Regions from separate parts of the Colwellia sp. 20A7 genome, predicted to be linked through region 3. Evidence: predicted binding sites of a transcription regulator. Region 3 holds the regulator's gene; each other region holds the start of a gene.

Region 1 (10,790 bases), 430 kb from region 3:
CGCTTAGTTAAATCAGCAAGAGAAGCACCAACATAGCCTTTTTGCCAAAATACATCCATGGCAGCATTTAAAGCCGTATTTTCATCAAATAATTTTTTTCTACCGCTAGTCACAATGACTCCAAATTAAACAACCAACTATTGTGCAATTGTACTTAACGGTACAGTTTAAGTCAAACCTTACCGAAAGGTACAGTTAATTAGATAAAACCCTTATTTAAATTTATAACCAACACCGTAAACTGCAGAGATTGGATTTAAACCTTCTTCAATGTGGTTTATCTTTTTACGTATATTTTTAATATGATTATCTATATTGCGATCCGACATTTCTAAAGCTTGGTTATAAAGTGTGTTAATAATATCTTCACGGGTAAATACACGGCCAGCTTGGGTGATGAATAGCAGAAAGATTTTAAATTCAACCGCAGTAAAACCAATATCCTTTCCTTTAAGCAAAGCAACATAGTCTTCTTTATGTACCTCAAAGCCTGCCTGATGAATAACATTTGCTGCAGGTTTATCAACTCTTCTTAGCACTGCCTGTATTCTTGCGATAACTTCTTTAGGACTAAAAGGTTTACATATATAGTCATCAGCACCAAGGTTTAATCCCTGCAATCTATCTACTTCTTCACTTTTAGCCGTGACCATAATAATAGGTACATTCGAGAACAATCTTACTTCTTTACATATCGTAATACCGTCTACTTCTGGCAGCATTAAATCTAACAAGATTAAATCAACATGATTATGTTTTACAAAATTAACAACGCCCTGCCCGCTATTAAAATGTTCAGTGCTATAACCTTGCTGTTTGCAATAAGCGATAAGCACTTCAGCAATGTGCTCTTCATCTTCAACAATCAGTATTTTATGTATTGTCATTACTATAACCTACAAGAGGAAGTGTGACTTTTACGGCTAAACCACCTAACGGTGAATCTTGTAATGAAATATCACCGCCGTGAACCTCTACTATTTGTTTACATAATGATAATCCAAGCCCAGAGCCACCAAAGTCTCTATTTCTAGATTTTTCAACACGATAGAAACGTTCAAAGAGTTTACTCTGCTCTTCGGGTAAAACACCTGGTGCTGAGTCTTGCAAAACAATCTCTAACTCACTATCACACTTATTAATTTCTATACTTACCTGACCCCCTTTATCGGTATATCGGCAAGTGTTTTCAAGTAAGTTAGAAAATAACTGCTGTAATCTATCTTTATCACCACTAACAAGACAGAGCCCTGCATTTTTTAAGGCTTGGCAATTAAGTGATAACTTGTGCTCTGTAAATCGAGCTGTATAACTTTCAATTGCTTGTTGAAACACTTGAATCACGTCAACATCAATCTTATGGTAAGTTAAGCTAGCCGTGTCACTGTTAGCTAATTGAGCAAGGTCATCTACAATATGATTCAAATTATCAACCTGACTGATCAATAAACGAATACGCTTTTCATCGGCAACAAAAACGCCATCTTGTACAGCTAACAAATGAGAGCGTAATACCGTTAGCGGCGTTCTTAATTCATGAGAAGTATCTGAAACCCATTGAAATCGCATTTGTTGATTGTGTTCAAGGGTGCCGGCTAGCTCATTAAAGTTATTAGACAGTGTGCCCAATTCATCCTGAGTCAGCGGTTTTATTCTGCTAGCGAAATTACCTTTATTAAGTTCATTTGTGCCGGCAACAATTTGTTTTATCGGCTTAATTAAATGCTTAGATAAAACTATCGCCATAATAAAAGCCAGTAGAATAACAAATAATGTGATCAGTAAATAATTATGAAGCTGTGCCGACAAAAAAGCTTCTGCTGGGCTGTTTTCAACCAAGTTTGAAGGGACTAACCCTATCCAACCAATTACATTGTTATTTAATGTAACCGCTTCTGTATAAGGGTTTTCATTTATATCAGCCCTACCAACTACAACCTGCTTATTTTCATTATACAAACTGATACGTTTACCCGTTTGGAGTAAATCAGCAGGAATGTTTAACCATAATAACGACGGTGGTTTATTATCAACGCCGGTAATAGCACTAGCCTTATTGTTAGTAAAATCATCATCATTTTGTTGTTTAGTTTTTGTCGTGCTTTGCTTTTTAGGGGCAACAATAGAGCGCCATAATTGCGTGTTCTGCGTGATAGCTTCCCAAGACTCTAATTCAGAATACAGCTGAACTAATTGCACCTTTACCTGTGAAAGATGCTTATGCTCTTCTTGCTTAACAAAGTTATTGAACTCAGACGAAAAGTTCATGTATATAAACACAAACATTAGGCCGACTAAGGTAATATTGGTGATGAAAAAAGCTAAAAAGAATTTATGGATTAACTTCACGGGTTCTCTGTTCTTTAGGTTCATGATTTTATGCTTGGTAGCAGTATTGCATATTGGCTATATGCCTACAATTAAGGTTTTCATAAAAGAAAAGGCTTACTTAAGTCCGATTTTAGTGTCGTAGTTAAATAAGCCAATTATCTATAGACGATGCTATATAGTCGAAGTTTTTAAAAAACCATATGAGCCGTCTCGCCAACGCTGAGTAATTTATATTGTGGTTTAACAAAGCTGGTATGCACAGCTCCTAAACTTTTATGAAATGAAACCGAGAGTTCAGTTACCTTGGAATAACTATGTCTTGCTTGAAAAATAATTTCTCTGGTGTCAGCATCATTTTTATCCACAATGGTTCCTAAATAAGCGACTTCAACACTTAACGGTTTTCCATTTACCATTAAAAGCATTTTTTGTTTAAGCGCATTAATAATGAAGGTTTCTTGTTGGCTACTATTTAAATTCTCAGGCATTACGGCATCAATATCGCCTAACAACCAAGCCTGATCACTTTGTAGAGCAGCGCTAAAATGCGCTAGATCTGTGTAGACTTTTACTTCAACTTGTCCATCTCTTAAAATAACTTGCGCGGTTGTCTCATTTAAAAGATGAGCACTCAAAGATGCGCTAAGCGTTATCAAAGAACCAATACAAGCAAACATTAAAGCACGCAAGGTTTTTGTACATTTCAACTTTTTAACTAATGTCATTATTATTACCTAGGTTATTTATTACTGTTGAGATTCAGGTTGCTCAATGGTTGCACGACAAATTAATGTATTGACGGTTTCAAGATCATCACCCCAAATTATCTGAGCATTTTCATTCCAAGTTATCTCGTTATAACCATCTTTTGGGCCTACCGAGGCAGTATTATGTTCAGTTGCACTAGACCAAGACGAATCATCAAAATCAGCCATTAACCAATGACTCGGCGCTTCTTTAGACATAAAAGTACAATAGCCTTCACCAGCAACAGGATTCGATTCTTGCTCACATAATTTGTTTAGAGGTGCTCGATGAAGTACTTCACATTTCCAGCTACTATCTGTAACAGAAACAACTTCATTAGTATCTATATCAGTTACTTGCATAATAAAACCGCCATCCCCCATTTGCTGGTTTCTGGCACCTATGTACTCTAACCCTGAATCATTTTGCTTAAAGTCTTTAATAATCAAATTAAGCTGGATAGGATAATCTTCAGAAAAGATAACTCGCTCCGCATTAAAAGAACGCTCAGTGGTTATAGAAACTGAATCCTCAATAAGAAGATTTTCACCAACATAAGCAGCAAACCAGTTATCAGCCCATGCTTCTAGTTTAAAATTATGTTCACCTGAAATTTTTGGATTAGTAGCATTAACAGTGACTAATGGCGTCAGCACATTTTGCTTACGCTTAGGTTCAGGTCGGTCTTTTTGGCTAGCATTTAAATTTTTAGCTGGTTCAGCTTTTGCCTGATCACTGTTTCTGCAAAAAGTTCCTTTTTCAACTTTGCCACCATTACTAATGGTTTTTTGTGTAAAGTCGTAACAGCTTTCCCCCTGATTTGATGATGTATAAGTCGTAAAATAGTCTTCACCTTGATATGAATAACGCATAGTTCGACTGCCATCTTCAGATACAGTGTGAGTTAAATTTTCAACACCGCCAGCAGGTGGACGAAGATCGGCTCTTATCCCTTGCGTATCGCCACTTAATGGAGCAACTCTAGGCAATTTAGCGGTATCAACTTCACCAACTAAACACTGAATAATATAAGGTGGTGTAGTTGATGTTTGATAGCGATAACCAAAAGTATCGTCTGCTTGACCATTGCACACATCGAGATCACCTTTGGCGATTTCACTACCATCAGGGTTCTTGTCACCATAAAGCGGGTAGCCATCGTATGCCCAACCAATAATGGTGTTATCGTCTTTATTTGTCATCGTATCAATCATGCAGGTAGGTGATACATGATAATGGTAGCCGTCCCCTCGACCAGAATGACCACCACAGTTATCTAACTGTCCTAACACTAAGGTATCGTGTTTAGCATCGTATTGACTGACATCTAATTCACCTTGCGATGAATAATCATAAATAGGTACGCCATTGACGGCAACGCCAACAGCAGCATCAATAGTCGTTAACGTATCGGCTTTTTTAGGCTCAAGTTTAATCGGTGCTGCATAACCTTGTGCAGGTACTGGGATTTGTTCATTAGTACCGGTAATACCCGTCATCATCTCATGTTCTGGATACGTAGAAGAGGCAATGTAGGCATAAGTTTCATCACAGATCACAGCAACATTTTTATCAAAACCTGCGTCACTTATCGATTCTTGAATTGTTGTACAACGGGCAGAATCAATATGTTTAGATAAGTCAGGTTGAATAAAAGGTGCAGGTTTAGGTCTTTTTTCATCGCCTTTTTTCATACCTTCATTTGAACGTTTATTTGATAGCCTCTCACCTTTTGAGCCCTGGCTATCACGCTCATAACTGACCGTCATTTGTGCAGAATCTAACGTGATATCTTTCATTGCGGCTAACAATGTTTCTCTATCTACTTTTTCATGCCCATTAGAAACACTACGTTCTGGAAAAGTAACCGGCTCAGACAAAGCATAAATAGTGTAAGTATAATTTTTCACTCCAGGACCTTTAGAGCATGGTGGCGCATATTCGTTTATATCGTTAACACTATTACTACCCAATAAACCGAGTGTTTCAGTACTATTTATTTGTGTGGCATCCCCATTGATGTTGTACATCGTCCAGTACCAATGAACACCATCTGGTGCATTATGATGCATAATCAAGGTATAAGATTTTGTAGTTTCAGGTGCGCCACTCCAACTAAAAGGAGGGTTAACACTTTCGCCATCACAAGTATAAGTAACAGGTAATTTACCTCCATCGACCATAGCAGAACTTATTAAAGTAAACGCGTTAGTATCACTATATTGCTGGGTTAATTCACCACCATTATTACATCCACTTAGTGATAAACCACATACTCCAATAAATAAAAGCGCCCAAGTATTTTTCATCATTTTAACCCCCAAGAAGTTATGCTTAAACATTAAGAATTCAACGTCAAAAATTAACAGTCAAAATTAACTTTAAAAATTAAACGTTAATAATTTATTTCCATTAGCTTAACCACCAAATGTAGGGCAATTATGTAGTTGTAGTATTTATTCACAATTAAATTAATACTAACGTTAATATTCGAACATAATTCATTTAAATTAGTTCACTTAAATTAATCAGCTGAAATTTTTTATGGGTTTGCACACTCTACTTTTAACAAGCTTATTAAATTTTATCTATTCAAAGGAATGGTGTATGCAAAGGTCACTAATAAAACTATTAACAGGAATACTACTTATTGTAGGTTTTACCGCACAAGCGCTTGAAATTGAAGAATTAGGTAGTGGCTTATACCGCTTTATAGATGATAGGCACCGCTCAGTATTTTTGATCACACCTCAAGGTGCCATTGTTACCGACCCTCTCAATAAAAAAGCAGCTACTTGGCTTAACGAACAAATTAAAACGCGTTTTAATGTACCTGTTAAATATGTCATTTATAGTCATAATCACAGCGACCATATTTACGGTGCAGAAGTATTTAAAAGTCCGCATACAACCTTCGTTGCTCATAAGTTAAGTGCGCAAGATATTAAAAATACTAAAATGAAAACAGTCACCCCTGATCTAGTATTCGATGACGAACTAATACTTACGCTAGGAGGTTCAAGCGTTAAACTTAATTACCATGGCCCAAATGACGGTCGTGGCTCAATAAGTATGTTGTTTGAAAAACAACAAACCTTATTTGTAGTTGATTGGATAATGATAGGTAGAATGCCATGGCAAAAACTGTGGAGTTACGATATTCAAGGCATGATAAATTCAACTAAAACGGTACTTAATTATGACTTTAATACCTTTGTTGGTGGTCATGCTGACATGGGGGATAAGGATGATGTAAAACGCTATTTACGTTACCTAGAACAACTGTACAGTAAAGTAATCGAAGGTATTTTAGCTGGCCAAACGCTTGATGAAATAAAACAAAATGTTAAGTTAAGTGAATTTAAAGACTTAAGACAATATGAAGCTTGGCTGCCACTTAATATAGAAGGTGTATACGAACGATTAATGGAAGAATCAGGAATGGGATGGCGGAGTGATTTGTAATGACTAAAACCATTAACCTAATCATAAAAAGTAATTGAGGTTTGACTCTAGAAAATTTCAAGGAGGAGTCAAAGATGATTTACCTTTGACTCCTTAAATATATTTAGTATCACAATAACTAATGAAAAATGGTCGATAAGAACCAAGCATATTACTCAGTAGTACTCTCTTCTTCTTTTTCATTCAATGAATCAACAAAGGCCTGTAACCCTTTTTGAACAAGATCGTAAGTAGTATCAATCGTATCACTTACTTCACCTTCTAATACATTCAAACCGCCCAATATGTCTTTCGCTTCACCAAAACCTTGATCAATACCACTACCAATAACATCCATAAATGCATTGAGAGATTCTTCTTCACTCATATCAGGATTTTGCTCTCTAAAAGCACCTAAAAATTGCGTACTAAAAGACACAATGCGCTCTGCTGTTGCTTCAGGACTAAAATCAAGGCCAGACTCATAAGCATCTTCCACACTGCTTTCAACACCACTTGCTTGCAATGCTTCATTAATACCTTGTAAAGCGGTTTTCAATGCTAATGATAAAGGTTGATCACCAAGTGAGTTACTAAATTCTAACGTTGATTCAATAATGGCGGCATTAAGCTGTTTCTTTTGAGAAACCGCAATAGACTCCTGCACTTCACCGGCCTTACCTGTTGTATGCTGTTCTTCAACACTATTATCACTGCCTTTCGACTTAGCCATAGCACTAGCATCTTGGCTATAGGGATTTTTTGCCATTACGGTATTAACACTATTAATGGGTGAGTTCATGGTATTACCTTCATTAGTTAACGCTTATAAAAGTGTATCGGCATTGTTGAGTATAACTTAAGGTTAAATCGTTTATATTTTACACTCAACATGTTTTGTTAAATATATTATTTTTAGTCTGTTATTGTGAATATAAAATCACTTTGATGTAGTAGTAATTTCTACGCTTTCAGCACAACAACAATATAACTAAAACATTCATTGTCAGTAATCGTATTAACTCACCTCAATAAACCTAGTTAACGTATCCTATATAACTCATTAATTTTTCGATAGAAAAAATCATCAACTTAAAGTAATTACTCTACTGACGTTAAATTTAATCTACACAATAGTTTGTAATCGACGCTTTAAATGAGAATCTGCTAGTTATTAGCATCATGGGTACCGCACCTAATTGAATGATTAACAAGTGAATAAACTCACTAAATAAAATTATTTTTCTTAAAAAAAATTGTTTAATAATGTTGGAAATCCACAATAATTAAATTAGAATGAACGTTCACCCTAAAAGAGAGATTGGTTAACATGCAGCGTTCACGCGTCATTATTTTTATTGTCACTGCTTTGGCAAGTGCAATTGTTTTATCCGGTTGCGAACAAAATCAGCAGGCAAATGCGCCAGCTAAGCAACCAACCCCTGTTGGCGTTATTAAATTAACAAGCCAGCCACTAACGCTTACAAAAGAGCTGCCAGGTAGAGTGACAGCATCACAAGTAGCGCAAATTCGTCCACAAGTAAATGGTATTGTACAAACACGCTTATTTACTGAAGGTGCCGAAGTGAAAAAAGGTCAAGCGTTATATCAAATTGACCCTGCAACATTTGAAGCACAAATAGCTACCAGTAAAGCAGCTATCACTAAAGCGCAAGCAAACATCGCTAATGCAAAAGCTAAATCAGATCGTTATTCAGATTTGCTAAAAATCAAAGCAGTTAGTCAACAAGATTTTGATGAAGCGGATGCAAATTATAAAAGTGCACAAGCTGACTTACTCACTGCACAAGCGCAACTTAAAACAGCACAAATTAACATTAACTACAGTAAGGTTTCATCACCTATCAGTGGTCAAATTGGTAAGTCTACTGTCACTGCAGGTGCTTTGGTAAGTGCTAATCAAGCAACTGCATTAGCAACGGTAACCCAACTTGATCCAATTTATATTGACCTTACTCAATCGAGCAGTGAATTAACGCGTTTGAAAAAAGCCATTGCTAACGGTGATTTAGATAGAGATCTTACGGCACAATCAAAGGTTGAGCTAAAAATGGAAGACGGCTCGGTATATCCTCATAAAGGCACATTAAAGTTTTCTGAAGTGACGGTTGACCCAAGCACTGGCTCTGTCACCTTACGAGCTGAGTTTCCAAACCCTGAAAAGTTACTGTTACCAGGCATGTATGTTAGAGCTGTCATTGTTGAAGGTGTTAAAACTGACGCAATTTTAGTACCGCAACGTGGTGTTAGCCGTAATAGCAAAGGCGAACCTACAGCGATGGTGGTAAGTAAAAACAATACCGTTGAAGCGCGCGTACTAAAAACTGACCGTACCATAGGCTCTAACTGGTTAGTAACAAGTGGCTTAAATGATGGCGATCAAGTGATTGTTGAAGGCTTACAAAAAATAGCGCCGGGTGCCTCTGTTAATGCAGTGCCAGCCGAATCAATCGCTAAAATTCAATAACGGAGCATATAAATGTCACGATTTTTTATCGATCGACCTATTTTTGCTTGGGTACTTGCCATTATTGTTATGTTGGCTGGTGTCCTTGCAATTAAGAGTTTACCGATTGCTCAATATCCGTCAATTGCACCACCTACGATTAGCATACAAGCAAGCTACCCGGGTGCATCTGCACGTACATTAGAAGATACGGTTACTCAAGTTATTGAACAAAGAATGAAAGGCTTAGATGGCCTACTTTACATGTCATCTACGTCTGAATCTAATGGTTCAGCAACATTAACACTAACTTTTGATGCTGATACAGATCCAGATATTGCACAAGTTCAAGTACAAAATAAACTTGCCCTAGCAACGCCGTTACTACCTGAAGAAGTTCAGCGTCAAGGTGTATCTGTTGCTAAATCTGCACGTAACTTTTTAATGGTTGTCGGCTTTGTTTCTGAAGATGGCAGCATGAATAACATCGACATTGGTGACTATGTAGCATCCAATGTGCAAGATATTGTTTCACGAGTAAATGGTGTTGGTGAAGTACAACTATTTGGTTCGCAATATGCCATGCGTATCTGGTTAGATCCAGATCTGTTGCAAAAATATAAACTAACACCCGCAGATATTAGTGCTTCTATCAGTGCGCAAAATGCACAAGTATCAGCAGGTCAACTTGGTGCTTTACCAGCAATGCCAGGGCAGCAATTAAATGCGACAGTGACAGCTCAAAGTCGGTTAAAAACGCCTGAACAATTTGAAAATATTTTTGTTAAAACTAATACTGATGGTTCAGTTGTTCGTTTAAGTGATGTTGCCACCGTAGCACTTGGTGGTGAAAGTTATGCCGTTGTAGCGCGTTTTAATGGCAAACCAGCCTCAGGTTTAGGTATTAAATTGGCAAGTGGCGCTAATGCTCTTGATACTGGTGATGCGATTAAAGCTGCCCTTGCAGAACTAGAGCCACTTTTCCCTGAAGGTTTAGCAACGGTTATTCCTTATGACACGACTCCTTTTGTTAAGTTATCAATTGAAAAAGTAGTCAGTACTTTAATTGAAGCCGTCATTTTAGTATTTTTAGTGATGTATCTATTTTTACAAAACTTCCGTGCGACCTTAATTCCAACAATTGCTGTGCCCGTTGTATTACTTGGTACGTTAGCAGTACTACAAACCTTAGGTTATTCAATTAACACTTTAACTATGTTCGCTATGGTATTAGCGATTGGTTTATTAGTGGATGATGCCATTGTTGTGGTTGAAAACGTGGAACGTGTAATGACAGAAGAGAAGCTTTCTCCTCTGGAAGCAACACGTAAATCAATGGACGAAATTAAAGGTGCCTTAGTCGGTATCGCAATGGTGTTGTCTGCAGTATTTATCCCAATGGCCTTTTTCAGCGGTTCCACAGGGGTTATTTACAAACAGTTCTCCGTCACCTTAGTTACCGCAATGAGTTTGTCTGTATTGGTTGCCCTTATTTTAACACCTGCCTTATGTGCAACAATGTTAAAACCAAGCCATGTACATAATGATTCATCATTTATCGGTCGTTTCTTTATGGCCTTCAACCGCGGTTTTGATAAAACGAATGCCGGTGCACAGAGTTTTGTTGGTCGTATGATTAAACTAAGCAAACGCTCTTTATTATGTTACGGCTTAATTGTTGGCGGCATGATTTATATTTTTGCCCAATTACCTTCAGCTTTTTTACCAGATGAAGACCAAGGTATTTTGTTCAACTTAGTCAGTTTGCCGGCCGGCTCAACGACTGAACAAACCTTAAATG
Region 2 (10,790 bases), 130 kb from region 3:
GATGAACTTCTTCTTGCGTACCATGCTTAATGAACTGATCAGGAATACCTATATTTAATACTTTAATCGCAATACCTTGCGATAAAATATATTCATTTACTGCTGATCCAGCACCGCCGGCAATTGCATTATCTTCGATCGTCACTAGCGTACTATGGGTTTTAGCTAATTGATTAATCATATTGTTATCAAGCGGTTTAATGAAGCGCATATCGATAAGTGTCGCACCAAGTGATACAGCCGCGTTATTTGCTTCATTTAACATGGTACCAAAGCTTAAAATCGCAATATTATTGCTCTCGGTTGGCGCTATAACTTCTCTGGCTTTACCTATTTCTATTACTTCATCAATATTTGGTAGTTCTTCACCAGTGCCACTACCGCGTGGGTAGCGAACTACCGTTGGGGTATTTGATTTATGACCTGTATTTAACATCAACTGGCATTCACGTTCATTTGCTGGGGCCATAATAACAAGATTTGGAATACAGCGTAAAAAGCTTAAATCGAATGAGCCTTGATGTGTCGCACCATCGGCACCAACAATACCTGCGCGATCAACAGCAAACATAACCGGCAAATTCTGAATGGCAACATCATGGATAAGTTGATCGTAGCCGCGTTGTAAAAAACTTGAATAAATAGCAACAACGGGGTGTTGACCACCAATAGCTAGTCCTGCTGCGAATGTAACAGCATGCTGTTCAGCAATAGCAACATCGTAATACTGATCCGGAAAACGTTGGCTAAATTCAACCATACCAGAGCCTTCACGCATAGCAGGGGTAATTGCGACTAACTTTTTATCTACGGCAGCTGTTTTACACAACCAATCACCAAATATTTGAGAGTAAGTTGGCAATGAAGGTTTAGATTTAGGTAAGTTTGCATCGCTAGGATTAAACTTAGGTACTGCATGATACTTTATAGGATCTTGCTCAGCAGCATAGAAACCTTTACCTTTCTTTGTTGCAATATGTAGTAGTTGCGGGCCTTTAAGGCTGCGCATATTTTTAATTGTATCGACTAAACCTTCAACATCATGGCCGTCAATCGGGCCTATATAGTTAAAGCCAAGCTCTTCAAAAAAAGTACTAGGAACAACCATACCTTTTAGGTGTTCTTCTGCTCTACTTGCCAATTCCTTAATTGGAGGAAGGTTGTTTAATAAACGTTTACCACCTTCTCTAATACCTGTATAGAGGCTTCCTGAAAGCATTTTTGCAAAATGATTATTTAAAGCACCAACATTTTCTGAAATAGACATTTCATTATCATTTAAAATAATTAACATGTCTTTTTTAATATCACCTGCGTGGTTTAGCGCTTCAAATGCCATACCAGCAGTCATCGCACCATCACCGATAACGGCAACGGTTTTTCTATTTAGTCCTTCCTTTTCAGCGGCAACTGATAAGCCCAATGCTGCTGAAATAGAAGTGCTTGAATGACCAACACTTAATGTGTCGTATTCACTTTCTTCACGCCAAGGAAAAGGATGTAATCCATCTTTTTGCCTAATAGTATGAAGTTGATCTCGACGGCCAGTTAAAATTTTATGTGGATATGCTTGGTGACCAACATCCCAAATAAGATGATCAAAAGGGGTATTGTAGACATAGTGTAAGGCAACAGTTAGTTCAATTGTGCCTAAACCTGAAGCAAAATGCCCACTACTTTTACTCACTGAATTTAATAAAAAACGACGTAACTCATTACTTATTCGCGGTAATTTATCTTGAGAATAATTTCGCAAATCTTTTGGCGAATTAATTTGGGTAAGTAATGGGTAGTCAGTAAGGTTTGTGGTCATAGTTGTTCTATAGTTGTTTTTATTTTTAGCTGTTTAATGGCTACGTTTAATAATAAAGGTGGCAAATTCAGCTAAGGATTGTGTATTGTAAGGCAAACTGGCTAAAGCTTGAAGTGCTTGTTGAAATAAGTTTTCAGCTTTTTCTTGAGCGCCTTCTAAACCCAGCAGTGCAGGGTAAGTACTTTTATTTAGAGCAAGGTCTGAACCACATGGTTTTCCAAGCTGTTCTTGGGTTGATATTATATCAATAATATCGTCTCGTACTTGATATGCTAAGCCAATAAATTGCGCATAAGCTTTTAATGCTTGTTTCTCTTGAGGCGATATTTTAGAACTACATTCTGCAACCATTAAAACAGAAGCTTCCAGTAAAGCACCTGTTTTCAAAGAATGTAAAACTTCTAATTGTTCTAAGGTTATCATTTTATCTGTTGCAGCTAAGTCAAGTGCTTGACCACCGCACATTCCTTGATATCCAGCAGCAGTAATTAATTGTTGAATTAATGTAATTTGTTTAGGCTTTACGGTTTCAGAAAAGTCATGGTTAGCGATAATATCAAAGGCGAGTGTTTGTAAGCTGTCACCAGCAAGGATAGCTGTAGCTTCATCAAAGGCTTTATGACAGGTTGGTTTACCGCGCCTTAAATCATCATCATCCATAGCAGGCAAGTCATCATGTACTAATGAATAAGCATGTATACACTCTATTGAGCCAGCAACTCCGTCGATGTCCTTTAAATCAACACCTAGCGCTTCTCCTGTTATATAAGCCAAGTATGGGCGTATACGTTTTCCGCCTATTAATAGTCCATATCGCATTGCTTCATGCAACTTATTGTCGTTGACTGTTAAGCTTGCAAGCTTTTGTTCTAAAAATTGGTCGATACGCTGTTGAAAAACATCATGGTTGGTTAAACTACTCACGAAAGCTCACCTGGTATTTGTTCATCGTCAGTTAAAGCAAAGTCTTGGAGCTGTTGCTCGCCATTTTGTTCGAGTAAAATTTTAACTTTTTGCTCTGCTGTTTGTAGCTTATTTTGACTTAGTTTACTTAATGTTAAACCACGTTCAAAAAGTGCCATTGACTCTTCTAAGTCTAAATTTCCTTGCTCTAAATTCTGCACTATAGTGTCCAATTCGCTAAGCGACTCTTCAAAACTTAGGTTTTCTAATTTCTTTTTGGCCATCTTTTATATTCTCTTTATGCTCTAGATGCTTTCAACTCTAGGCGCAAACTTACCCTAGCTAAGCACAATGGTCAATGTAGCGCTCATATATTTCAATGAATATTGTTACTGATTTACGATTAAGTTATTGACTACAAGGGCGATAACTTAATATATAAAAGGATAAGTAATGGCGAATAGCTTTGTCATAATGTACTATTATTTTATTAGGTCAAATTGGTTTTTTTAGTTTTAGGAGTTTTTCTGTGGATTTAGCAACCTTAATCGGTATCCTTGGTGCCGTTGCTTTTCTTGTTATCGCGATGGTTTTGTCTGGCGATATTATGATGTTTGTTGATACGCAATCAATACTAATTGTTTTTGGTGGTTCACTTTTTATCGTGCTATCTAATTACAGCTTAGGTCAGTTTTTTGGTATCGGAAAAGTTATAGCTAAAGCGTTCATATTTAAATTAGAAAAACCTGAAGAATTAATAGAAAAATCTGTTGATATGGCTGATGCAGCGCGCAAAGGTGGATTTCTTGCATTAGAGGAAGCAGAAATAACCAATAACTTTATGCAAAAAGGTGTTGATATGCTCGTTGATGGCCACGATGCCGATGTAGTACGTGCGACTTTACAAAAAGATATCAACCTTACGACAGAGCGCCATGAAAAGGGTGCCGGTATGTTATCGGCTTTAGCTGATGTTGCTCCTGCTATGGGGATGATTGGTACACTTATTGGGTTAGTGGCTATGTTAGCAAATATGGATGATCCTAAATCCATTGGTCCTGCCATGTCGGTTGCTTTGTTAACGACACTCTATGGTGCTTTCTTAGCTAATGTGATTGCAATCCCACTTGCTACGAAATTAAAGTTACGCATGGAGGAAGAAAAAATGAACCAAGAATTAATTCTTGATGCGGTACTTGGAATTCAAGATGGGCAAAATCCACGTGTAATCGAAGGTTTATTGAAAAACTATCTTGCTGAAGGTAAGCGTCAAGCGTCTACTACTGATGATGAATAGTAATAGATTTATAAATAGGAGGTTTTATGACTGAACAAAAGTGTAAATGTCCACCTCCTGGTCTACCTGCATGGATGGGGACATTCGCCGACCTTATGTCGTTGTTAATGTGTTTCTTTGTACTATTGTTATCTTTTTCTGAAATGGATGTACTAAAGTTTAAACAAATTGCGGGGTCAATGAAGTTTGCTTTTGGCGTACAAAATAAAATTGAAGTAAAAGATATTCCTAAAGGTACCAGTATTATTGCTCAGGAATTTAGACCAGGAAAACCAGAGCCAACACCAATTGAGCTTATTCAGCAGCAAACAATGGAAATAACCCAGCAAATGCTGGAATTCCAAGCTGGCGATGAAACTTCTGCTGGCGGTCGTCAAGAACAACGAGGTAGCGAACGAGGAGGGCAATCACAAAAGACAGATGACGCCTTGTCTGAACAAGTACTTCAGGAAGCACAAGAACAAATAGAACAAGCGGCGCAAGAACAGGTAAATGATTTAGTCAAAAAAATAGCCGACAAGCTTGAAAAACAAATTGAAGATGGCGCTGTTGAACTCGAATCATTAGGGCAGCAAGTTATTATTCGCATTCGAGAAAATGGTTCATTTCCATCGGGCTCTGCGTTTTTACAACCTAAATTTAAACCTATTATTAGACAAATAGGTGAGTTGTTAAATACGATTCCGGGTGAAATTATGATTTCAGGAAATACTGATAATCGCGGGATAGATTCAGAATTATTTAATTCAAACTGGGATTTATCAAGTCAGAGAGCCGTTGCTATTGCACATGAGATAATTAAAGTACCAGGCTTTGATCAAGCCCGTTTAGTTGTTGCAGGGCACGCAGACACTCGCCCATTAGTGCCTAATACTAACCCACTAAATCGACGCAGAAATCGTCGTGTTGAAATTGCTATTAATCAAGGTAAGCCGAAAGAGAGCGAACCTATTCAAGTACTTCAATAAAGTTAATGTATTAATCTACTAATATTAAAAGCTGTCACCGTAATTGTGACAGCTTTTTTTATGGGTGCTCAATATTTCCTAAACTCGCATTTTGAGGTGGTTTGGGTATATAATGCGCGCCATTATTCTTATTGTTATTATTTATTAGGCCAACATCGATGAAATTTATCGTTAAGCTGCAAGCTGAAATCACCATTAAATCTCGCCCTGTTCGTAAACGTTTTACTAAGATCTTAGAATCGAATGTTAAAAATGTTTTACGCCGTATTGACGAAAAAGTAACTACGCGGATGAACTGGGATAACATTGAAGTAAATACTAAAGACAATAGCCCTGAAAACCGTGAACGTTTAGTGGAAGCACTTAAGTGTATTCCAGGTATACCAATGTTTTTAGAAGTTCAGCAATCAGAATTTGTTGACGTACATGATATTTATGAAAAAACATTAGCCATTCATGCGAAAACTATTGAAAATAAAACTTTCTGTGTTCGTGTTAAACGCACGGGTACACATGACTTTAATTCACTTAAAGTAGAACAGTATGTTGGTGGTGGTTTAAATCAATCAGTAGAAAGTGCAAAAGTTAAATTAACTAAACCTGATATCACGGTTCGATTAGAAATAAAAAATAAAGATTTATTTATTGTTACTGAACGCCATAAAGGCTTAGGTGGCTTCCCAATAGCTACACAAGAAGATGTTTTATCATTAATGTCTGGTGGTTTCGATTCGGGTGTTGCTAGTTATCAAATGATTAAAAAGGGTGCTAGAACTCATTATTGTTTCTTTAATCTTGGTGGCTCTGCTCATGAAGTTGGTGTTAAGCAAGTAAGCTATTATTTATGGAATAAGTTTGGTGCTTCTCATAAAGTTAAATTCTTTGCCGTTGATTTTGAACCTGTTGTGGCTGAAATATTAGAAAAAGTTGAAAATAGCCAGATGGGCGTAATACTTAAACGTATGATGATGCGTGCCGCGAGTAAAATAGCTGCAAAAGGTAAAGTTCAAGCGTTAGTTACTGGTGAAAGTTTAGGGCAAGTTTCTAGCCAAACGCTAACTAATTTAAACGTTATTAATCGAGTAACAGAAACACTTATTTTACGTCCGTTAGCGGCTTATGATAAACAAGATATTATTGATATAGCTCGTGATATTGGTACGGAAGATTTTGCGAAAACTATTCCTGAGTATTGTGGTGTTATTTCAAAGAAACCGACAGTAAAAGCGGTATTATCTAAAGTTGAAGAAGAAGAAGGTCATTTCGATTTTGATATTCTTGACAAAGTTATCAGTGAAACACGTGTCTTTGATATTCGTGATATTGGTAAAGAAACCGAAGAAGAAATTCATGCAGTTGATCTTGTGGAAAATATTCCAGAGAATGCTGTAGTGGTTGATATTCGTAGTCCAGAAGAAGAAGAAGATAAACCATTAAACTTAGATAATGTTGAAGTTAAACATATTCCATTCTATAAACTTTCCACACAGTTTGGTGATTTAGATATGAATAAAGATTACTTACTTTACTGTGATCACGGAGTAATGAGTAAGCTACAAGCTCTATACTTGATTGATAATGGTTTTAGTAACGTAAAGGTATATCGTCCATAGTACCGAGTTTAGTTTTGAAACTAGCGTATTAGGCAAGCGCGTTAACTTAGCGCGCTAACGGCTTGCCACATCTTCGTATTTTCTGGTGTGGCAATCTTGTATTTTATACCTAAGCGATGAATATAGCCATTAATGTAATCTATTTCGCTCATACGTTGTGCTGTAATATCACAACGCATAGAAGAGCTATTTTTAGCTGTTGCTTGTGCTACATTTTTCACTATTATTTTAAGATCTGCTAAATCTAAGTTCACCTTTTCAGCATCAGCTACAGCCACTACTTCTTCTAGTAAGATTAAAATTGTTGATGAATATTCAGCATTATTTATTTCACCATTACTGATATCGTTTATTGCTGTTAATGGATTAATAACACAATTTATTGCTAGCTTTAACCATTGTTTTTGATTAATTTCTTGATGAGATGTTACTTGAGGTAGGGCGGCATTTAATAATTTTGTCAGTGATTCTTGCTGTGCTAAGTTTGGCACACCAGAAAGTAAACCAATATCTGTTGAACCGACTCCGGTATGTGTCACCGTAAAAGGCGCTGAGCGCAAACAACCATGTGTTGTGAGTAATGCGTAAATATTCTGGTGTTTGATTACATCTTGCGATAGTTCTGACAAGGTTCCCATACCATTATGAGCAAGTACAATATCAATATTATTCTTTAATTTACTTGCAATATTACTCAGCGCTAACGATATTTGAAAAGCTTTTACGCAAAAAATAATGAGATCAGCTTGCTCAATATCCTCAGTTTGCGCGTAATTAATTTTACCCTGATGTACTAAAGCATTATGATCAGTAAAAGAATATTGATCATAGGATATGGTTACTTGATTTGTCGATGTCTTATTAGACCGCGGCTTAGCTGAAGGATAAGTTGAATCGGTTCTCTTCGAGGGTAACAGATGCAGCCGTGCTTTATTATAATCACCGTGGTTATTTATCATCTGTAAAATATGATGATACCAAAGTAATCCTATCGCGCCTTGCCCAACAATAATAATATTTCTCAACTGAGTACTACCCGCGTCGTTTGCTTTTTTTTATTTTCTGAATCATAAATGATCTATATCGAAAATAAGCAACTTTAAACAGTATGTATAAAACAATACCAGCCACGTCGGCAAAAAAGTCACTAAATTCACCATTTCGAAACCCTAAATAATATTGTCCTAATTCACTGAGTCCAGCATAGAAAGATAAAGTAACAAAAGTAGTTAATAATGAAAGCTTTATCACTGAAATAGCTAACCAGCTTAAGACGAAAAAGCTAATAAAATGACCAATAGTATCTATTTGCGGTGAGCGAAATACTAATCTTGTTAGGGCATCAGGTAATAATAATTCATGGGAAAAAAACAGAGCGATCCCACAACAGAACATAAAAATAAAAAAGGTTAGGTGATGTCGTACTTTCACAAGGTATACATTTTTAAAAAATAAGACCTCAATATTATCATGTCTGCAGCGCTTGTGGATGAAAAATTCTGGTGGCGTCGGCTTGTTTGGCTCTTTTTGCTAGGTATAATAGGGGCAATAATACTTTAATTGAAAGAGAATAATTATGCCATCAATGGATATTGTTTCTGAGACTGACTTAGAAGAAGTACGTAATGCGGTAGATAATGCCAATCGTGAAATATCAACTCGTTTTGATTTTCGCGGTGTAGATGCAAGTTTTGAATGGAAAAAGCCTGCGGTAACGGTAAAGTCTGAAAGTGATTTTCAACTAAAACAACTTTGTGACATGCTACGTAGTCAATTAACTAAGCGTAATGTTGACGCTAAAGCGATGACAATGGGAGCCCCTTCAGCAACGGGTAAAAACTGGAGCCAGCAAGTAACGTTTAAAGAAGGCATTGAGCAAGACGTAGCTAAAAAAGTAGTTAAGTTAATTAAGGCTGAAAAATTTAAAGTGCAAGTTGCTATTCAAGGTGAGCAAGTTCGCGTAACAGGAAAGAAACGTGATGATTTACAAGCGGTAATGCGTTTTGTTCGTGAAGCTGATTTAGAGCAATCATTTCAATTTAATAATTTTAAAGATTAATTTTTATATAGATTTTAATGCTCGCTTATCGAGTTGCAGCCATTCGTCGTAGTGGCTAAAACTCGATATAACACTGCTAGTTTCTCCACTTTAGCCAAACCTGACTGTCGTAAAATCCATCAATACAGGTGCTTTCACCTTTAATAGCAACTTGTACTTTAAATTTTTTAGAGTATCTAACCCTATGCTTCAGTTCTTTACTAAACTAATTATGTTTTTTTAAGTTAATCTCGGATATGGAGGCTAGCCTTTTGAGAAATTCATCATGTCTAGGTGAATTTCAACCTGAAAAATATTAAACAGAGGTCATATATGTCTTATGTAGATGGTTTTGTAGCTGCAGTACCAACAGAAAATAAAGAAAAATATGTTGAACATGCTAAGTTGTCTGCGGTTGTTTTTAAAGATCACGGAGCACTTAAAGTCACTGAAACTTGGGGGGATAATGTTCCTGATGGCGATATAACCTCCTTTCCTATGGCTGTTCATTGCGGCAAGGATGAAACGGTAGTTTTTTCATCTGTATTATGGCCGACGAAAGAGGTACGTGATGCTGGTTGGGAAGCTATTATGGAAGACCCTAGGATGCATCCAGATCAAAATCCAATGCCTTTTGATGGTAAGCGTTTAATATACGGCGGTTTCGAAGTTCTTATAGAGGAATAGCTGCGAGTGTCATTTAAATAACAAGTAACATAAAAGCCAATAATCTGACTGTTAGAAGATATTTGGAATTACTAGATAAAGCTTGAGTTATGCTACCTTAGTTAAATGCTTAAGGTTTGTAACTCGAACTTTATCTATGGGGTAAATTTTTATTTAGCCGTGATCATGTCCACAGCTTTCACCTTCACCATGAATATGGCCGTGTTCAAGTTCTTCTTCAGTAGCTTCACGAATTTCTAAAATATCTACTTCGAAGCTCAAATCAATACCTGCTAATGGGTGATTACCATCAACGGTTACTTCATCGTCTGCTACATCAATTACAATAACGGTTTGTTCACCATCGTCAGTGCTAGCACGAAGTTGAGTACCTAGTGTTAAATCTTCAACGCCTTGCAGTAATTCTTTTGGTACTGTTTGTACATAGTCGTCATGACGTTCACCGTAAGCTTTATCTGCGCTTACATCTACTTTAAATTGATCACCAACTTGATGGCCAAGTAATGCATCTTCAAGACCTTCAATAAGATAGCCTGAACCTTGAATTATGGTCATTGGTTTATCATCATAAGAACTGTCGATTAATGAACCTTCGCTGTCTGATACTGCGTAGTGCATAACAACTACTGAATTGTTGGTAATTTTCATATATTGTCCAATGTTAAAACTGAGTTTAAAGTTAAGTTTAGATGTTAAGCGGTTATGTTAACATTTAAGTAAAGCTATTTCTGTTATTCAACAGCTAATGAGTAAGGTAATGCTTCAATTGCTACCTTAGCATCAGGTTGCGATTTTATTCTTAATTGTGTTGAGCTATCTACATCGTGTCCTAATACTGCTTGGATATAGCATGTTCCATCATCGGCTTGATATGTACATAATACATCACCGGCTTTACGCCAATTTTCACCTAATTGCTTTTCAATTATATCATCACTTTGTATTGGCTGATTTAATGCGGCAGTTAATGAAAAGAGTGCTTTTTTATTTTTACCTAAATACTGCATACGAGCGACAGTTTCTTGGCCTAAATAGCAGCCTTTAGTAAAACTGATACCGTGAATAGCCTGCAGGTTAAGCATTTGAGGAACGTATTCACCGCTATTTTCACCAGATAACTGTACAAAACCTTCACTGATTTCGAGCAAATTCCAGATATTATTAGAGTAAACAGGTAAATTTGTTTTTTCTAAAATATTTTCTAAGCAAGGTGCTGAATCAATTAATAAATAACGTGATTTTTGTCCGGGAATATAAACAAGAGTAGTTGTATCAGATTGGACTACAGGGTTTAAACTGTCTGGAATTCGAGAAAAACTGTTTTTTAATGTAGTTATAGCGTCATCACCTACCAGAGCAAAAATCGCCAACTCTTTGGTTTCAGATATATCAACTTTGGCAAAAACACCAAATTTCTTTAATTCTGCTATAGATGACTCAATACTCGATTTAGGCTGAATCAATAAATGTG
Region 3 (10,790 bases):
TTCGAATAGATTGACTTAAAGAGTCTTTCACGGAGGTTGTTCCTTGCCATGTTAATGCTAATTAATATGAGTAAAGAAATATTAATAAAGGTATATAGATATAAAGAGAACTAGTTTAACTTGTTTTTATTTCAGAAAACACTAGCCCTGAACTTTATTTTGATAAACAGAGATTAACATTTCAACCTCTGCATAAGGAAGTTCACATTCAGCCACTATTTCGTCAATGTCAGCGCCTATCTTTGCCAACTTAATTGCACGAGAGTAAAATTTGTCATCACCTTTGTCAGTTTGTAATTGAGATATAAGATCTTGCTGCGAGTTCAGTTCAGACTGAATAGACTTAATTCTATGCTCTAACTGCTTGGACACAAGTGTATTTTCAGTTAAGGACTTTTCTTGTTGTAGTGATAAATCACGTACTGTTGCATTTAAATTATCATTAGCTGATTGCAAACTGTTCACGAGTAATTCATGAGTTTGAGCTTGAGACTCGTAAACAGCAAACTTAGTACCATGCCGAGTTATTAATATAAAAATAATAACAAGACATAAAATACTAATAATAAGTGCAACAACAGCAATAATAGGTACTGCTAACAAAGACATAAATAGGGTAACTTACTGGTCTGTTTAACAATCATAATAAGAATAGTTTCTAAGAGATACTTAATTACAAGGTCTCACTATTCACTAATGTAAATATTGCATTCAAGAATATAAATAACGGGAAGTATATTACTAGACACGGGATAAACGATTACCTTGCCATATACTCGCCGGTTAGCATTCAAAATTGCAATTAAAACTGTTTTAGCTCATCCCATTCATCATCTGATAATAGTTTATCTAAATCGACTAAAATAAGTAGTTCACCATCACGATTAGATACGCCTTGAATAAACTGAGCACTCTCTTCATTACCAACATTTGGTGCAACGTCAATTTCAGAAGCTTTTAGATAAACAACCTCTGAGGCACTATCAACCAATATGCCAATCACTTGTTGCTCTAATTCGATAACAACAACACGAGTATTATCAGTAACATCGCAAGGCTCTAGACCAAAACGAGAGCGAGTATCGATAACAGTGACAACATTACCACGTAAATTAATAATACCAAGTACATAATCTGGTGCTCCAGGTACAGGTGCAACTTCCGTATAACGTAATATTTCTTGTACTTGCATTACGTTTATACCGTAAGTTTCATTCTCTAATTTAAACGTTACCCATTGAAGTACTTCATCGTTTCCACCTATTTTACCGCTTAAACTACGCTTTTCGTCAGACATATCAATTGCCCCTTAATTATTTAAGACTTTTTAACTTATCTTATTTAAGTTAATTATTATTTCGTACTTGTCGTTTAAAACTTACTAATGACATTATTAATCATCTTGATGAATTCCGCTACCATCATTAAGTAATTGAATTAATGAATTTACATCAAGTAAGGCACACATTTTATCTTTTACTAAGCCAGCTAACCAAGGACGCTTGCTTGGTGAATCTAACCACTTCACTTCATCTTGCTTTAAAATAACGGTATCAACTAAGTTTTCTGCAGTTAAACCCCAAGCACTATTTTCTAGCATAATCACATACTGATAACTCAAAGAGTTTTTCATTTCTTCATCGCATTTTTCAGGCATTACCCATAACGCGGTATCAACGACATTAATTTTTTCATCTCGATGGAGCATTACGCCCTTATACCATTCCGGCTTCCCCATTAATGCGGTCGTTTTTTCTATCTGATGAATACCACCTAACTCAACTAAAGGCACAGCAATAGTTAAACCACCGACATTAAAAAACAAAGCTTGAAAATCACCTTTACGATAGGCTTTTGCCTTTTTAGAAATTAAGCTATCTGAACTTTTTTGGGTAGCTAAAGTATTTTGTTCTTGCTCAAAAATTCGTTCATTCGTTAATATCTCTTTGTTCTCTATTTCTTTATTTATGCTCTTTGTTGTCGTAATACTGGTTTCTTTAATATTCAATTCAGCATTAACATTTTTTAGCAGATCTTCTAATCGTTTGCTTTCAGTCGATTTACTATCATTTTTTTCTAGTAAATCATGCCTAGGATTATCTTCCATAGGCGCTTTATCTGTGAGTAATTCTGACAGATAATTCTTCATAACTTTTGTACTAGCTGCTAATGGTTTTGACATCTATTTGATACTTCTTTGCGCTGATTTCAGTAAATAACTCAATAAATTTTTATAGGAAAAAACACCCCTAGAATTTGGTGCAAAATGTGAAGGTACCTTTTGTGCTAAACTCGCATTCCTAAAATTTGTGTCAACAGGTATAACATTTGGCCAAATGTTATCTTTATACATTTCTTGTAAGTGCTTATAAGCTAATAGTGATGCTTTAGTTCGCTTGTCAAACATGGTTGGCACAACAGTATAGTTAAAAGGTTTATCTTGCTCTACTGCCATCATATCCATAGTTTTAATCATACGCTCTAACCCCTTCAAAGCTAAAAACTCTGTTTGTACTGGTACTATTATTCTATCTGACGCTGCGAGTGCATTAACCATTAGTACACCAAGAATTGGTGGGCAATCGATTAAAACATAGTCATAATTTTGTGACAGCTTTGACATTGCTTTTTTTAGCACTAAACCCATACCACTTCTTGCACCTAGTGATCGATCTAATGTTGCTAACCCCATAGTGGCCGGTAATATGTCAATATTATTATATTGTGTCGGACATAAGCTTTGTAAAATTTGCTCTTTCGAAGACACTTGAGCGAATAAATCATAAACGCTTAAATCTAAATCTTCAGATTCAATACCAAAATAATAACTTAAGGAGGCATGCGGATCCGTATCTACAAGCAATACTTTTTTACCACACTCAGCTAATAAACCAGCTAAAGCAATAGTAGTAGTTGTTTTACCTACACCGCCTTTTTGATTTGCTACAGCCCAAACTTCCAATAGTTATTCCTATATTTAATTATTATCATCAATTTGTTGATTATTACGTTGTCGAACTTTGTCTTGTTGAATATTATCTTCTGAAGAGTTCTCATTGTTATTTCGTGTCGTAATTCTAATTCCGCCACCAGGTAATTGAATAACTTTGACTTTATTTTTTTGTTCACTTGACTCAATAGCTTTAGTTATTACTTCAATCTCTTTAAGATCATTGATAGGCGTTTTCAATACCTCTGCTTTTTTTAAGCCATATTTTGATATTGCAATAACAACCTTTCTATTTTTCGCTCGTCCTTCAACCGTTGTGTTATCAGCGGTTGGTGAGTATTGACCGTAACCTTCTATTGCCATTCGAGCAGGCTCAATACCTACCTTTTCTAATTCACGTAAAATAGCCGTTGCCCGAAAAACAGATAACTCCCAATTAGATGAAAAAATTTCAGTATTAATTACTTGATTATCAGTATAGCCTCTTATTCTAACAAAGTTATTCACATCGCCAATAACATCATAAACAATGGCTAATATATTTGACGCTGAATTTGTGACAGAAGATGAACCACTTGGAAAGAGTAAACCGCTATTAAGTTCTATTTCTAACCAATCACCATCAATTTTTACTTGAGAAGATCCCGATTCAATCAAATCAAAAAGTGCCGATTGTAAATCAGATTCTAACGACGCTAAATTACTTCCTATTTGCTCAGATGAAATATTTACTAGATGCTTTTCATCATCGAATAATTCAGGTCCCGCTTCTTCAATTAAGCCATTACCAAATAATTTCTTATTGGATTTACTCGTATTAACATTGAGAATATCGTCGCCGTAGCCACGATTTTTCGGCTTTTTATCATTCGCCTGAAAAACTTTACCAACAGATTCAGTAATAGTTTCAAAAGGTTTTTCGTTCACCATCGCCATAGCATATAGCACAACAAACAACGCAAAAAGAAGTGTCATGTAATCAGCATAAGAAACTAACCAACGATGAACATTATCGTGCTCTACGTTATGTCTTCTTTTGCGCGACCGTTTCACTGCTCTAACCTAAACGCCGAAAGTTTATTTTCAATCGCGTGGGGATTTTCTCCTTGAGCAATAGCGATTAACCCTTCAAAAATCATTTCTCTATACATAGTTTGTTGATGAACTATTTCTTTTATTTTATTTGCGACCGGCAAGTAAATTAAATTGGCAAAACCAACACCATAAATAGTAGCAATAAAGGCAGTGGCAATACCTTGACCCAACATTTCGGGTTCTGTTAAGTTGGTCATTGCGTGGATTAAACCTAATACAGCTCCTAAAATGCCAATTGTTGGGCTATATCCGCCCATCGATTCAAAGACATTTGCTGATCGTAAGTTATGTTCTCGATATATCTCTAGATCTAGCTCAAGGGAAGCACTAATATTTTCAATATCAGCACCATCAACCAATAAATTTAATCCTTTTCGGGTGTAAGTGTCTTCTTCATCTAGTGCAATGTTCTCAAGGGCTAAATATCCAGCTTCCCTCGATTTACTCGCCCAAAGAACAATTTTTTCAATTCCTTCTTCAATATCATAACGAGGTGGTGTGAATACCCACTTTAATAGAGCGAATGCATGATAAAATTGACGACTTGAAGATTGCAACATTACAGCACCTAAAGTACCACCAACAACAATAATCAATGCGGGTAATTCAAATAATGCTCCAATAGAGCCACCCTCAAGAACGAAACCTAAATAAATAGCAAATATAGCAACCAAAAGTCCAGCTATACTGAGCCTATCCATGCTTTATTTCCTTAAGAATTGAACTCGGTATAACATCTAAAGATAAAGATAATTGAGAAATACCTGCAACTGTTACAGCTTGTGGCATGCCGTAAACCACACAACTTTGTTCGTCTTGTGCCCAGATTGTGGCTCCACTCGTTTTTAACATACGAGAGCCTTCTCTGCCATCAGCACCCATACCTGTTAATATAACACCTAACACATGGCCGCCAAACACTTTAGCAGCAGAGCCAAAGCTTACATCCACACTTGGTTTAAAAGTGATTTTCTCAGAATTATCATCAATTATCTTTATTTTTGCATTTTGCTCTGTGCCTGTAATAATCATTTGACGACCACCAGGAGCTAAATAGGCGCAGCCAGGCATAAGTACATCGCCATCACTGGCTTCTTTAACACTAATTTTACATAAAGTATTTAGCCTGCTAGCAAAAGCATTAGTAAAAGTTGCAGGCATATGTTGGATCAATATAATTGGTAATGGAAAGTTTTGAGGTAATTGGGTTAATATTTTTTGTAACGCCACTGGTCCACCAGTAGAGGTACCTATTGCTAATAGGTTATATTTTTTTCCAGAAGATACTTTGAGTGAAGATGCCGGTTTTTGAGCATTTATAGGTGTTGCAGGTACAGTCGGTTTTCGAGTACTGGGCGATAATTGGCTGCTTATATTACGATTAATAAGCGTACCCGGTTCTCTTAGTGAGCGACGTCTAGAGAGGCCCCCCTTTTTAGCGAGTTGAATTACACGTTGTCGTAATAGACTACCAGCCTCATCACTATTTTGCGCTATTTCACTAAATTTTTTAGGTAAGAAATCTAAAGCACCTGCTTCGAGGGCATCCAACGTTGCTTTTGCACCTTGATGAGTTAATGAAGAAAACATTAAAATAGCGGTGGGTGACTTTGCCATTATTTTCTTCACTGCGTCAATGCCATTCAAAACAGGCATTTCAATGTCCATGGTAATAACATCAGGCTTAAGTAAAAGAGCCTTCTCTACTGCGTCTTGCCCATTGACTGCAACATCAATAACTTCTAACTGTGGATCTTTGTTTAGAATATCAGTGACTCGTCGTCTAAAAAAACTTGAATCATCAACAACGAGCACTTTATAGGCCATTTACTTCATCTACCTTTATTATTTTACTTTTATGAATGCAGCTTTCTATTTACTGGTGATTTTTTCGCATAGAATTTTAACATATTGGGAATATCTATAATTAATGCAATACCACCATCACTCGTAATAGTTGCTCCAGCCATACCAGGAGTTCCATGTAATAGTCTATCAAGTGGTTTAATGACAACTTCCTCTTGTCCAATCAATCGATCAACAACAAAAGCAACTTGTTGATTTCCTAATTGCACTATAACCACATGGCCTTGTTCACGGCTTTTATTTTCATAGTTTCTAACAAGCCATTGATCTAAATAAAATAATGGAATGGCTTTTTCACGAACAATGACAGTTAACTGACCATCAACGTTATTTGTTTTAGTTAAATCTAAATGAAATATCTCATTAACTGCCGCAAGTGGTAATGCAAACGTTTGCGCACCAACAACAACCATTAACGTTGGTAGTATTGCTAACGTTAGTGGCACTTTTATTTCCAAAATGGTGCCTACACCCATTTCTGAGTCGATATCAACAGCACCATTTAATTGGGTGATCTTGGTTTTAACAACATCCATACCAACACCACGGCCTGATACTTCTGATATTTCTGTTTTGGTAGAAAAACCAGGAGCAAAAATCAAACTAAAAGCTTCTTTATCTGACATTCTTGCAGCAGCATCGACATCAAGAACGCCACGTTTAATCGCTATCTCTTTCAGTTTTTCAGCATTCATACCCGCACCATCATCTTTAATGGTTAACAGAATATGATCACCTTCTTGCGAAGCCGATAAAGTGACAGTACCCTGACGCGGTTTACCTTGTTCTTGGCGTACATCCGGCATTTCAATACCATGATCAACCGAATTACGAACTAAATGCACTAAAGGGTCAGCCAAAGCTTCAACTAAATTTTTGTCTAAATCAGTTTCTTCTCCTTCTAACACCAACTGGATATCTTTATTAAGACTACGCGCTAAATCACGTACTACCCGAGGAAATCGCCCAAATACTTTTTTGATTGGCTGCATACGGGTTTTCATTACCGCACCTTGCAAATCAGTAGTGACGGCATCTAAATTCGAGACTGCTTTAGTTAAGTTTTCATCATCAGAAATTAACCCTAAACTTGTTAGGCGATTTCTAACTAAAACTAATTCACCAACCATATTCATGATTTTATCAAGTCGTTTGGTATCAACACGAACGGTTGTTTCGCCTTGGGGTGCTGATGCCTGAGCTACTTTCTTAGCTACTAGTGGTTTACTCGGTGATGGTTTAACTTCTTCTCTAACCACAGGCTTTGAACTAGCGGTATTAGATGCTGAAGGAGTAACTTTAGCTATAGGTGATTCAGCTGGTGCTATTGATGCTACATCACTAGCTTTAGGCGCATTGCCTTTACCATGCAACTCATCAAGTAAGCTTTCAAATTCATCATCGTTTATTTCATCAGATGAGTTATTCACAATAGAAGAAGAGGTATCTTTTACTTCAGACGAAAATGCACCTTGTCCGTGAAGTTCATCTAATAATGATTCAAACTCATCATCAGAAATTTCATTAGAAGATTCAGCAATAGCTGGCGTCTCTATAGCAGGAGTTGGTGATGATGAAGGACTACCGCTACCATGTAACTCATCAAGTAAGCGCTCAAACTCATCTTCACTCATATCATCAGCCGAGTCAGATGTTGCACTTTCTACAGCTTGAGGAACAGAAGCTTCAACTACAGTTCCTTCAGGCTGACTTAAACGGTGCAACTCTGCTAATAAGTCTGCTTCAGCAGGAACAAGTGGCTCTCTATTTTTCACCAACGTAAACATATCATTGATAGTATCAAGCGCTGATAAAATAGTGTCCATTAAATCGGCATTGACTGTGCGCTTACCAGTACGAAGTAAATCAAATATATTTTCTGCGCCATGACATACATCAACAAGGTCATTTAAAGCCAGAAAACCGGCGCCACCTTTTACTGTATGAAAACCTCGAAAAATTGCATTAAGTAAATCAGCATTATCAACATCATTTTCAAGTTCAACGAGTTGCTCCGAAAGCTGCTCGAGTATTTCACCTGCTTCGACTAAAAAGTCTTGTAAAATTTCTTCATCTGCTTCAAATGACATTCACTAACTCCCGTTAAAAACCTAAACTTGATAAAAGATCATCAACATCATCTTGATCTTCAACAATATCATTTCTATCTTCTTTATTGACTATTGGTCCTTCAACTAAGTTTTCACCTACTTTCGGGCTTGAATTTGTTTGAGAATTTTCTGAGGAAATTCCAAATGCAGTCAACATGTTAATTAAACTTTCTTCAACTTCACGTACTAAATCAATAACTTTACGAATAACCTGCCCAGTTAAATCTTGAAAATCTTGGGCCATTAACACATCAGTCATTAAACCATGAATATGTGCTGTTTCTCTTCCTGTAGTAATTAACAAGCGATCAATATCAACGCATAAACTTTTGAATTCTTTTAAATCTATCTCATTATTCATCAGTTTAGCCCATGCTGGTTTAACAGCACCAACTTGACTAGATATATCCTCAATTACCGGAAAAATAGATTCTACCGCATCCATAGTTTTGTTTGCGGCTTCTTCTGTACGTGTAATAACATAATTCAAACGCTCTTTAGCATCTGGAATTTCTGCTGTTGCTAAGTCATTCAATCGAGAATCTAGCTGAAAGTTTGTTAAAGAGTCATGTAATTGACGAGTTAACTTACCTATTTCTGCAAATAGTTCAGAGTTTATAGGGTTTTGAATTGTTGCAACAAGTTCATCAGCCTTTTCTTGCTGCCCTTTTTCTAAAAGCTCAACCAAAGATTTAGCCTGCTCCAAAGAAACACGCCCCACCATTGCCATACTCATGCACAGTCCTTAATACTTGAATTAAAGCCAATCAGTTTTATGAATTAGCTTTAACTAGCTAGTCTAAATAAAAATTAACCTAGACGTTCAAAAATTTTATTTAATTTAGCTTTTAGTGTTGCTGCTGTAAAAGGTTTAACAATATAGCCGTTAACGCCAGCTTGAGCCGCCATAACGATTTGTTCTTTTTTAGCTTCAGCTGTAATTAATAGTACAGGGATGTGAGCTAAACGTGAATCAGCACGTATAGCCTTTAACAAATCAATACCTTGCATTCCTGGCATATTCCAATCGGTCACAACAAAGTCAAAATCACCATTTTGAAGCATAGGTAAGGCTGTACTGCCATCATCCGCTTCTTGAATGTTTGTAAAGCCTAAATCGCGTAACAAATTTTTTACTATACGTCTCATTGTTGAAAAATCATCAACAACTAGTACTTTCATATTTTTATCCAAGGCACCCTCCGGCGAAACATTCAAAATTTTTATAGGTTAACACAGTTATAATTCTACTTAATTTTGCCAAGATTGCATACGTGCTTTTAATCGATGCATCGCTTGGCTATGAATTTGACTTACACGTGACTCACTAACATCAAGCACGGCACCAATTTCACGTAAATTCAATTCTTCATCATAGTACAGAGACAGTACTAGAGCTTCCCGTTCAGGTAAAGAACTAATACATTTGCTTAGTCCATCTTTAAAAGCCTTGTGCTCGATACTTTGATATGGGTCATCACCGTGACAAGCGTCGTCAAACTTAAGCGCATCTTCGCTCACTCCTAAGTCTTCAATCCCTACTATTTTACCCGTACTGACTTCACTAAGTATATGATGATACTCATTTAACGAAATATCAAGTTTTTCAGCAACTTCTATATCAGTAACGTCTCTACCTAATGTTGCTTCTAATTGCTTAATTGCTTCACTAACCATACGACTATTTTTATGTACAGACCTAGGTGTCCAGTCACCACGGCGTATTTCATCTAGCATAGCACCCCTAATTCGGATACCTGCGAACGTTTCAAAACTAGCACCTTTAGTGTTATCAAAATTATTTGCGGCTTCAAATAAACCAATCATTCCCGATTGAATTAAGTCATCCACAATAACACTTGCCGGTAATCGAGCAAGTAAATGATAAGCAATTCGCTTAACCAACACAGTATGCTGTTCAAGCAGCACAGTTTTATCAATTAAGTTGTTATAGGCTTTAGTTTTTGCCACTTTTGACTATTCCCACCTAAATACTTTAACGTATTTATATTTATTATTTTTAATAAGTACTTGATAACTTAATATTAACGAGATGTTAGTAATCCAGTAATTGTTCGATAAAGAATTCTAAATGACCTGACGCTTGCTTCGGTATAGGCCAACTACTAACATTCTTTGCTAAATCCTTAAACGCTATTGCTGCTGGTGAGTTAGGAAAAGCTTCAACAATGGCTTGCTGTTTACGTACTGACTTTCTAATATTTTCATCGAATGGGATAACACCTACCAACTCAAGTGCTACATCTAGAAATCTATCGGTAACTTTCGTTAATTTGGAAAATAATTGCTGCCCTTCATTAGGCGTACGCACCATATTGGCAACAACTTTAAATTTAAATACATTATGATCACGGCTTAGCAGTTTCATTAATGCATAACAATCGGTAATTGACGTGGGTTCATCACAAACAACTAATACTACGTCTTGTGCGGCTCTAGTAAAGCTAAGTACCATATCTGAAATACCTGCTGCGGTATCAACAATAAGTACATCAAACTGAGTAGTCATTTCACTAAAAGCACGAATCAAACCTGCGTGTTCAGCGGGAGTAAGGTCAACCATTGATTGAGAGCCAGAAGTGGCTGGAATAATTTTTATATTACGAGGACCAGTAATAATAATATCATCAAGTTCACATTCACCAGATAAAACATGAGAAAGGTTGCGTTTTACTCTTAAACCCAACATCACATCAACATTAGCTAACCCTAAGTCAGCATCTAATACTAATACTCTTTTCCCTTGC

Evidence for each region. The regulator FliA, encoded in region 3, starts transcription of late flagellar genes. The targets are predictions, from matches to a motif close to CTAAAGNTNNNNNNNNNNNNGCCGATA.
Region 1: a site for FliA is predicted at 7,360-7,386, ahead of GQS55_RS06345 (DUF5610 domain-containing protein). Genes of this name have one in related genera too.
Region 2: a site for FliA is predicted at 3,119-3,145, ahead of pomA (flagellar motor protein PomA). Genes of this name have one in related genera too.

The regions. Positions count from the first base shown of each region.
Region 1 is NZ_CP047130.1:1,477,046-1,487,835, reverse strand. Features, by position in the region: gene GQS55_RS06375 (TetR/AcrR family transcriptional regulator) at 1-113, opposite strand, end outside; gene GQS55_RS06370 (response regulator) at 213-887, opposite strand; gene GQS55_RS06365 (ATP-binding protein) at 874-2,349, opposite strand; gene GQS55_RS06360 (hypothetical protein) at 2,520-3,056, opposite strand; gene GQS55_RS06355 (YHYH protein) at 3,078-5,390, opposite strand; gene GQS55_RS06350 (MBL fold metallo-hydrolase) at 5,686-6,543, shown strand; gene GQS55_RS06345 (DUF5610 domain-containing protein) at 6,695-7,324, opposite strand; gene GQS55_RS06340 (efflux RND transporter periplasmic adaptor subunit) at 7,853-9,010, shown strand; gene GQS55_RS06335 (efflux RND transporter permease subunit) at 9,023-10,790, shown strand, end outside.
Region 2 is NZ_CP047130.1:1,173,899-1,184,688, forward strand. Features, by position in the region: gene dxs (1-deoxy-D-xylulose-5-phosphate synthase) at 1-1,813, opposite strand, end outside; gene ispA ((2E,6E)-farnesyl diphosphate synthase) at 1,847-2,737, opposite strand; gene xseB (exodeoxyribonuclease VII small subunit) at 2,734-3,000, opposite strand; gene pomA (flagellar motor protein PomA) at 3,246-4,013, shown strand; gene GQS55_RS05145 (flagellar motor protein MotB) at 4,040-4,981, shown strand; gene thiI (tRNA uracil 4-sulfurtransferase ThiI) at 5,140-6,594, shown strand; gene GQS55_RS05155 (ketopantoate reductase family protein) at 6,636-7,619, opposite strand; gene GQS55_RS05160 (VanZ family protein) at 7,627-8,025, opposite strand; gene GQS55_RS05165 (YajQ family cyclic di-GMP-binding protein) at 8,171-8,653, shown strand; gene GQS55_RS05170 (DUF1428 domain-containing protein) at 8,966-9,319, shown strand; gene GQS55_RS05175 (FKBP-type peptidyl-prolyl cis-trans isomerase) at 9,473-9,967, opposite strand; gene ygfZ (tRNA-modifying protein YgfZ) at 10,051-10,790, opposite strand, start outside.
Region 3 is NZ_CP047130.1:1,048,212-1,059,001, reverse strand. Features, by position in the region: gene GQS55_RS04615 (MlaA family lipoprotein) at 1-31, opposite strand, end outside; gene GQS55_RS04610 (DUF2802 domain-containing protein) at 142-609, opposite strand; gene GQS55_RS04605 (chemotaxis protein CheW) at 803-1,297, opposite strand; gene GQS55_RS04600 (chemotaxis protein CheW) at 1,394-2,182, opposite strand; gene GQS55_RS04595 (ParA family protein) at 2,183-2,962, opposite strand; gene GQS55_RS04590 (flagellar motor protein MotB) at 2,978-4,003, opposite strand; gene GQS55_RS04585 (flagellar motor protein) at 4,000-4,746, opposite strand; gene GQS55_RS04580 (protein-glutamate methylesterase/protein-glutamine glutaminase) at 4,739-5,872, opposite strand; gene GQS55_RS04575 (chemotaxis protein CheA) at 5,902-8,001, opposite strand; gene GQS55_RS04570 (protein phosphatase CheZ) at 8,015-8,758, opposite strand; gene cheY (chemotaxis response regulator CheY) at 8,833-9,216, opposite strand; gene GQS55_RS04560 (RNA polymerase sigma factor FliA) at 9,274-9,993, opposite strand; gene GQS55_RS04555 (MinD/ParA family protein) at 10,079-10,790, opposite strand, start outside.